3 linked regions of the Leucothrix mucor DSM 2157 genome follow. The protein of the gene in region 1 interacts with the protein of each later gene in a pairwise test. Links are inferred from orthologs where the notes say so. Each region holds a gene or a part of one and is shown on either strand. Other genes may lie near its edges.

Region 1 (2,918 bases):
TGATGCCAAAGTCCTATGTACGCTTGTCAGCGGGTCGTACTGAGATGAATGAGCAGACTCAGGCTCTATGTTTCTTCGCTGGTGCCAATTCAATGTTCTATGGCGACCGTTTATTGACGACTGATAATCCAGATGAGAATCACGATCAGGTTCTATTTGGCAAGTTGGGAATTGAGCCTGAGAAGGCTAGAGTTTCTGCTTAAGCTAAATCGTAAGGGCAAATAAAAAAGGGAATCGTAATGATTCCCTTTTTTGTGCCCAACACTCCTAAAAACCTAGCTTATAAACCTCGAAAGTAGCAGTGACAACTCCGCGAGCAGTGGTTTTCAGTAATGGTGAGCCTTTGCTTATAAGAAAGTTATAAACAAATTTTAAGTGAACTGCTTAACTAAATCTGGAATCATCTGCGATAACTCGCCAGTCATTAGCGTAAACTCAATGTCCATTCGCTCTTCATGAGACTGTGGATCTTGCTCGTTCATTTTCTCATCTAGCACATCAAGAAACTTCAGCTTTTTAACGACCATATCTTCGCCAACCACAAAGCTCACTTTGTTGTCCCAAATCAGTGCTAGCTTGGAAACATATTTGCCGCTTTCCAAGTTAGTCTTAACGTCATCCGTTCCAAGCTCATGTTTCTTAAATGCTGCTACGCCAGTATTATCACCGCTGCCTTTTAGCTCGCACTCATCGCCGATCACAAATGGCTCAGGTGCTTTGTAATCTGATAACCATTGAGTCAGGCATGGGCTAACTGCTTCAGTCTTAGGCGGAACAACAGGCAGGCTACCAATCGTCTTACGCAGTAGCGTACTAAAGGTCTCAGCGCGAGATGGCGAAGACGTATTAATTACCAACCAGCCACCAGCAGGATCAATCCAGGCATCCATTTTTTGAGTGCGGGTAAATGCTCTTGGCAGTAATTCATCTTCGATACGCTCACGAAGCTCTTTCTTTTCTTTCGAGCCGACTTTGCGACTCTCGCGATCCTGAATCTCGATCACTCGCTCATCAAGCTCTTCACGAACGACAGACGCTGGTAACAAACGCTCTTGGCGTGCCATCGTTAGCAGAATGAAGCCATTAGCCGAATGTGTATATGACTCTGAGTTTTTGCCCAGTGGCGGTACCCAGCCCATACTTTCGCGCTGCATGGCGGAGCACTCTGTAAATGGTTTTCCGCTTAGTTCCTCGTGGAGTGCTTCTGCATCGAGGGTGAAGTCCTTTTCGAACTGATAGAGATATAGATTTTTAAACCACATATAATTTTTATCACTTAGCTGGGAAATCGAGGCGCGATTATGCACCAAATACTAATGTTGTACAAAGTTAAGCCACAATCTTAATTGCTTTTGCCGCCACCAAGGCACTCTGGAGAGTCTGGGACTTTACCTGATTTTGCAAAATATTCTTCAGGTGTCATTGTGTGAATGGCTAGAGCGTGGATGCTGTTTAATTCCTCACTCAATGTCTTGTTAATTAAGCGATGACGAGCCAGTAGCATCTTGCCAGCAAAGGCCTCAGATACCACGGTAACTTTGAAGTGAGACTCGGAGCCCGCAGGCACATTATGCATATAGCTTTCATTGATAACATCGAGAAACTCGGGCTGGAAAGTCTCTTCGAGTTTTTGCTCAATAATTGATTGAATGGTCATGAATTAAGAATCCTTAACGATGTGAAAGTACCTTGAAATCAGTAAGATCTGCTACCATGCTAAGCAGGCAACCTAATGACAATAAATAACGAAATCGGAAAGTCAGAATGCAGCAGAAACAACAATTTGACAAGCTTCAGCAATATATCAGTGGAAAAATAATCGGGCAAAGTGAGTTGGTTAACCGACTGCTGATTGCAATGTTGGCGGATGGCCATTTATTGGTTGAGGGTGCGCCGGGCTTGGCTAAAACACGAGCCATCCAAGTGTTGAGTCAGGCGGTTGAAGGTGACTTCCATCGTGTTCAATTTACACCCGATTTACTACCTGCCGATATTACCGGTACTGAAATATTCCAGCCGCAAACTGGCGAGTTTCAATTTCGCAAAGGGCCGTTATTTCATAACTTAGTTTTAGCCGATGAGATTAACCGTGCACCCGCTAAAGTTCAGTCAGCGTTGTTAGAGGCTATGGCCGAACGTCAGATCACTGTTGCAGGTACTACGTATCCTTTGTCTGAACCGTTTATGGTAATGGCGACGCAAAACCCAATCGAGCAAGAGGGTACCTATCATCTGCCAGAAGCACAGCTCGACCGCTTCTTAATGCATGTGAAAGTGGGATATCCAAGCCTCGAAGCTGAGCAGCAGATTCTCCATCTAAACCGTGCTGAAGCCTTGCAGCAGATCAAGCACGAAGTGACTGAGCCCGCAATTCAGCTCAGTAAAGATGATATTTTGGCTGCACGCCAGCAAGTTATGCAGATGTATATGGCTGACAGTGTTGAACAGTATTTGCTACAACTGGTTATGGCGACGCGTCAACCAGAAGCTTATGGCGATGCATTGACGGGTGTGATTGCCTTTGGTGCAAGCCCACGCGCCACGATGGCTCTGGATCGTTGTGCCAGAGCGCATGCATGGCTCCAAGGCCGTGATTACGTCGGGCCGGATGATGTGCAAGCAATCGCACACGATGTATTGCGTCACCGTATTTTGCTAACTTTTGAAGGCGAAGCTGCCGGACAAACCAGCGATCAGGTAATCGACACGCTGCTAAGTTTGGTTGCAGTGCCCTGATTATGAGCAACACTGAACAGGCTATGGGTGAAAACCTAATCTTCAGTTCGTTGGATGCTTTAATTCAACAGCAGCAATCGGCTCGTTTGTTGCAACAAAGCGGGCGTCGTCGTAAAGCCGCTCGTCAAATCGGAAATCACCATGTGCGTCAGCTTGGGCGGGGAATGGAGTTTGCAGAGTCC
Region 2 (2,906 bases), 2.7 Mb from region 1 along the record:
CATATGTAAACGTCGCTTAATGCCGAGTTCAAAGATCACAAAAGTGATATAGGTGAGGGCAATAAACAGAATGCCGTATTTAATGGTGCGAGTGATCTGCGAGTATAGCGACACCGGTTCAAACAAATTCACCCCAGCGCTAAACTCATGCAGATCAAATTGCTGCTCTTCAACCACCCAAAGCTGCGGGTAGTTACGGGCTAAGTGGGGAATGGACCAATGTGCACTAAAGCCGCTATCGCTAATTTCTCGCTCGCTGGGCAATACGCTGCCTTGAAAGCTTGGATGTGGCCAGTCGGATTTTAGGTTTACATCTGTAGTTTTGGCAAAGGGCTCAAAGAAAAATCCGCCGCTGCCGTTTAAGTTGAGGGTTAAGTTGTAGTTGTAGAGCTTGGAAGTGTTATCCAACTTAAGCGGTGCATGAAAGCCTTGTTGAATGAGCTTGGTCAGGCGAGTGCCCGGTTCAAAATCTAAAGCATCGTTATTCCAGTTAAGCGCTGAGACTTTGTTAATGGCACGAGTATCTGAAATGCCCAGCATAACCCACGCTTTATCCCAGTGAATAGTGTCGATATTGCTGGAGAGGCTTTCGATATCCGGACGCTTGAATTGACCTTTCAGACTGAGGTCGGCGCTATACACCAGTGATTTATAAATCCCACGGCTGCGCTCATGGCCATTGAGTTGGCTGTCGATGGTAAGGCTTTCAGGTAATACAATTGCGGTGCGCTGTTGGTAGGTGGTTTTATTCACTTTGCGCTGATTGCCATCTTTGTCCGTGAGTACGCTTTCATTGATAAATTTCTCGGTATACGGAATCACTAAAGCTGGGCCGGATAAGCGCTGTTGCTGCCCCCAGGTGCTGGCAATGCTGCTGAGTACTGAGTTGTAGAGCTGGCCGCGTTCATACACCACATTTTCTACCAGGGTTAACGGAATGCTCATCAGTAAACTGAGTACTGCGACCAAGGCAAAGCGAGAGACTAATGACTGGCTGAAGTGTTTAAGTGGAGGCAGTTGGAAGTTTCTGTTGGCGCTGACAGGAGCATCCGGATTATCAGGGTCGACCACCACCGGTTGTGAATTCATCAGTCCCATTTTGCGGGCGAAAAACAGCAATACCATCACGCTCCCTATGCCAAGGGCGGCCAGTACGACCAATGCGAAAATTCCAAATATTATTTCCATAACAGCACTCCAAATTAGTTGATGGAGTTAGTGTACGGAGGACTTGTTGCGTGAGGATGGGGGAGCTTTGCAGATTATGTGCAGATATAAAAAAGCCTCGCACTAGGCGAGGCTCTTTTTAAAACAGATGAAGCGATTAACCTTCAGCAGAATCTGCTGTTGGCAAACCAGCGGCAGTACGGGCTGCTTTGATTGCTGGCAATAAATCACCGCTTTCATACATTTCTAGTGTGATATCACAACCACCGATCAGCTCGCCGCCCACATATACTTGTGGGAATGTAGGCCAATCTGCATAACGTGGCAGGTTTTGGAAAATTTCCATATCCTGAATCACATCAACATAAGCGAACTCTTCGCCACAAGCCATTAGCGCCTGTGCTGTACGGCTTGAAAAACCACACTGTGGCAATTTTGGAGAGCCCTTCATGAAAATGATGACTGGGTTCTCTTCAACTGCACTCTTAATTCTATCCATGACATCCATGGTGTAATCCTCTTATCAATAGCGTAATGGGGCGCATTGTAGCACTACTTAGCGGCCTTTGATGAGAACTTTGAGCCCATATATCATGAACACTGCGAAGACTGCTAAAGTCCACTCCGGAATGCTTAGGCCGAACATGCTCCAGGAGACTGCGGCGCATTCGCCACTGCCTTGAAACACTTTGCTAAATACATCAAAAGCAGGAAGGTTATCAATCCAATAGCTTAAACCCGGGCCACAAGCAGGTACGTGCTCTGGTGGTAGGTGCTGCAGGTAAGAGTGGCGACCGGTAATCGCAATGCCGCCTAGGGCTGCAAGTACTAGCAGCTGACCGTAAACACGGCGGCCGGTAGTGCCTGATGGATTATGTATCGCACCCAACAAAAAGACTGCACCAATAACCATGGTCGCTACGCGGGCAAAGATGCATAAGGGGCAAGGGTCCAGCAACATATAGTACTGAGCAAATAGAGCGACCCCGATCATGCCTGCGCACATCAGAAAGCCAAGTAGAAAGATCGGGCGAATAGAAGGTTGAGAAGTCATAGTGATTGTCGTTGTAATTTATACTATTTGTTGGTTATTCCTGCCTGTATGATGCAGCGGACAGGGGCGGAGAAGTCTTTATTGCAACAAGTTTAAACTATACGCAGTGTCGGGTCAGCCTATGAAATATTTAATAATTTTTAATTGTTTGTTTTTTACATCCCTGTGTTTCGCAGAAAACTACCCCGTATTCGATCAGTTGTGTGATGGCTATCCGCAAGCCCAAGTCGGCACGGCTGAGAACGTTTGTGTGGGTGTGGTGGCGCAGGGGAGCAAACCCTATGGCTGGAAAAAGCCGCGCCGCATTGTGCAAGTCCCCGGCAAACCGAAATTCCTGATTACCGATATGGGTGGTTGGCAGCGTGGCAGAGGTCATGTTTGGCTGCTGGATGCCTCTAAAAAGCCCGCGACGTTAACCTCAATACTGAGCCGCCTTAAGTTGCCGCATGGCTTGGAGATTGGCCCCAAAGGTCAGTTTTATGTGGGTGAATCCAACCGCATTTTCCGCTTTCGTCTTCGTAATGATAGGGCGGTTGGTGTGCAGAGCGTGGTGAGAAACTTGCCCGACTGGAAAGCGCACCGCCATCCACTCACACATTTTATATTTGATAAAGACTCCAATCTTATTGTGAATGTGGGCGCGCCGAGCGATGACTGCAAGGCTGATGCGCGTGCGGTGTTTTGT
Region 3 (2,854 bases), 3.8 Mb from region 1 along the record:
CGTAGAGCGTCGCTTGCAGCTGGGCGGCACACAGGTTGTGCGTGAAGCTTTGCTGGCTGACCAGATTGACATTTATCCTGAATACACTGGCAATGCGGCGTTCTTCTTTAATGAAGCCGATAGCCCAATCTGGAAAGACGCCAAAGCCGCTTATGAGCGCGCTGCGGAGTTGGACGCTGAGAAAAACAAACTGACATGGCTGCAATCTGCGCCTGCTAATAACACGTGGGCCATTGCCCTGACTGGTAAAGTCGCTGAAGAAAACAAGCTGACCACCATGTCCGAATTTGGTGCTTGGGTTGCGGGCGGTGGTGAAGTGAAGCTGGCCGCATCCACTGAATTTGTTTCCTCGCCAGCGGTACTGCCAGCGATGCAGGAAGCTTATCAGTTTAAGCTAACACCAGACCAAACCGTCGTGCTTTCAGGTGGCGATACGGCGGCAACGATTCAGGCAGCAGCGCGCGGAACTTCCGGCGTGAACGCGGCAATGGCTTATGGTACTGACGGTGGCGTTGGGGCAACGGGCTTAGTGGTGATGGCAGATGACAAGGGTGTGCAGCCGGTTTACGAGCCTGCGCCAGTGGTTCGCGATGCGGTATTAAAAGAATACCCTTCAATTGCTGAAGTGCTGAATCCGATTTTCGCTGAGCTGGATATGGCGACGCTGCAAAAGCTGAATGGCCGCATCCAAGTCGGTGGCGAACCCGCTGAAGCCGTGGCTCGCGATTACCTCACTCAAACTGGCGTGCTGGACTAATCGCGGCGCTAATGCCGGTGCGCGCCGCAGGTCCTCGTGTATCCGCGCCGGGCCTGTTGCTCGCACTGCTTGGATTTGCGGCGCTGCTTGCGCCGTTTATGACGCTGGCAGCCAATCGCATCGTTGCGGGTGAGGGCATCACCGCTTGGCAACTTGCAGGGCCGGAGGTGACATTACCTGGCTTGACTGCGATTGTGGCCGGTTTGGTTCTTGGGATCTTTGCTGCATGGCCGCGTGTGCGGTTGGTGGGTGCAGCCTTGGGGTTGGCTGGTTTGGTTTGGCTGCTTTCCCAGAGCGCGCCGCAGCTATTGGAGGGAGCAGGGAGTTATGCTCGGGTTTCTCCAGGCTTAGGCTTTTGGTGCCTGTTAGCCGTTCTGATTTTGCTGATGGCTGATGCTTTGACTAGCTTGTCACCGGGGCCATTTGCACGGATTGGTTTATTGCTGGCGATGCTGAGTTTGCTCGCCATTGTGCTTGGCTCTGGTCTGCTTTCCGATCTTTCAATCATGCAGGAATATGCCAGTCGCAAAGCCGCTTTTGGTGATGCTGCGCTGCGCCACCTTAGTCTTGCCTTCGGCTCTTTAGCGGCGGCAACTGTTATTGGTATTCCGCTTGGCATTCTCTGTTACCACGGCGAGAGGCTGCGCAAAATAGCACTTCCCGTGCTGAGCTTCCTGCAAACCATTCCATCGCTGGCGATGTTCGGCATTATGATTCCTTTGCTGGGTTGGGTTGCAAATACTTATACGGCGGCCAAGGCGATGGGAATTGCTGGAGTAGGTTTTGCCCCAGCCTTTCTAGCTTTATTGCTCTATTCACTGTTACCCGTTGTGGCGAATATGGTGGCCGGATTACAAAGCGCGCCTGAGAAAGCTCGCGATGCCGCGCGCGGAATGGGAATGACTGTATGGCAGCGGCTGATCCATGTTGAATTGCCGCTGGGTTTGCCGATGATTCTTGCTGGATTGCGCATCGCCTTGGTGCAAAATATCGGGCTGGTGGTGATCGCCGGATTAATTGGTGGTGGCGGCTTTGGCTCCTTTGTGTTTCAAGGGCTCAACCAGACAGCCACCGACCTGATACTACTGGGCGCATTGCCCACCGTAGCGCTGGCTCTAACCGCCGCAATTCTTATGGATGTACTGGTCGAACTGACCAAACCGACATCAAGGAAAGCCTCATGATCGAGATCGACAAGATAAGCAAACTCTATGATGGCAAGCCAGCGGTAGATGCGGTGTCGATGACGGTAGAGACGGCTTCCATTACCGTGATTGTGGGAACGTCTGGCTCAGGTAAAACGACGTTGCTACGGATGATCAATCGCTTAGTCGAGCCAAGCTCCGGCGACGTACGCATTAATGGCGAATCAATCCATGCAGTATCAAAAACGGCTTTGCGGCGGCGCATCGGCTATGCCATTCAAGGGCATGGCTTGTTTCCGCATTACACTGTCGGGCGCAATATCGGGACTGTGCCAACATTGCTAGGCTGGCCTCAGGACAAAATCAATGCACGCGTAGATGAGTTATTAGATCTGTTTTCAATGGAGCCCAGTCAATTTCGTGATCGCTATCCCGCCGAGTTATCGGGTGGTCAGCAACAACGGGTAGGAGTGGCGCGCGCACTTGCTTCGCGACCGGATCTGTTATTGATGGATGAACCCTTCGGCGCACTCGACCCCATCATTCGGGCAAGGGCGCAGGAGGACTTACGACGCATACAACGCGCGCTCGGCTCAACCATTATGCTAGTCACACATGATATGGAAGAAGCCATTCAACTTGGCGATCGGGTAGCGGTAATGGATGCCGGGAAGCTAGTGCAATACGGCACACCCGCCGAAATTATCCAGCAGCCAGCAACCGAATTTGTAGCGAATATGGTGGGCGGCGTAGAGCGACCATTACGGCTTTTATCGTTATATCCAGTCTCTGATATTGTCGAGGAAGGAGCGGCAGACGGTGAGCCGCTGGAGGCAAATACCAGCCTGCGTGATGCGCTGTCAATTTGCTTGTGGACGGGTAGGGAAGCACTGCCTGTGGTAAAAGAAGGCGTACTTTTAGGTCGGGTAACCTTAGATGCTATCCGCGCCTG

What was found. The genes of interacting proteins can lie anywhere in the genome.
Region 2: the proteins of LEUMU_RS0121950 (region 1) and grxD interact in binary tests that used the Escherichia coli proteins (3 or more experiments, as listed by UniProt). The link is inferred for Leucothrix mucor DSM 2157 from one-to-one orthologs.
Region 3: the proteins of LEUMU_RS0121950 (region 1) and LEUMU_RS0104190 interact in binary tests that used the Escherichia coli proteins (3 or more experiments, as listed by UniProt). The link is inferred for Leucothrix mucor DSM 2157 from one-to-one orthologs.

Annotation. Positions count from the first base shown.
Region 1 is NZ_ATTE01000001.1:4,778,616-4,781,533, forward strand. It holds LEUMU_RS0121950 (BolA family protein), read right to left. Parts: upstream 1,658-2,918; coding sequence 1,343-1,657; downstream 1-1,342. Other genes in the region: bioB (biotin synthase BioB), read left to right, coding at 1-203; LEUMU_RS0121945 (recombination-associated protein RdgC), read right to left, coding at 372-1,262; LEUMU_RS0121955 (AAA family ATPase), read left to right, coding at 1,765-2,736; LEUMU_RS0121960 (DUF58 domain-containing protein), read left to right, coding at 2,739-2,918. UniProt on the Escherichia coli protein: Transcriptional regulator that plays an important role in general stress response. Has many effects on cell morphology, cell growth and cell division. Acts by regulating the transcription of many genes, including dacA (PBP-5), dacC (PBP-6), ampC and mreB.
Region 2 is NZ_ATTE01000001.1:2,036,692-2,039,597, reverse strand. It holds grxD (Grx4 family monothiol glutaredoxin), read right to left. Parts: upstream 1,676-2,906; coding sequence 1,325-1,675; downstream 1-1,324. Other genes in the region: LEUMU_RS25320 (PQQ-dependent sugar dehydrogenase), read left to right, coding at 2,343-2,906; LEUMU_RS0109095 (disulfide bond formation protein B), read right to left, coding at 1,724-2,221; creD (cell envelope integrity protein CreD), read right to left, coding at 1-1,188. UniProt on the Escherichia coli protein: Monothiol glutaredoxin involved in the biogenesis of iron-sulfur clusters.
Region 3 is NZ_ATTE01000001.1:949,558-952,411, forward strand. It holds LEUMU_RS0104190 (ABC transporter permease), read left to right. Parts: upstream 1-768; coding sequence 769-1,941; downstream 1,942-2,854. Other genes in the region: osmF (glycine betaine ABC transporter substrate-binding protein OsmF), read left to right, coding at 1-757; LEUMU_RS0104195 (ABC transporter ATP-binding protein), read left to right, coding at 1,938-2,854.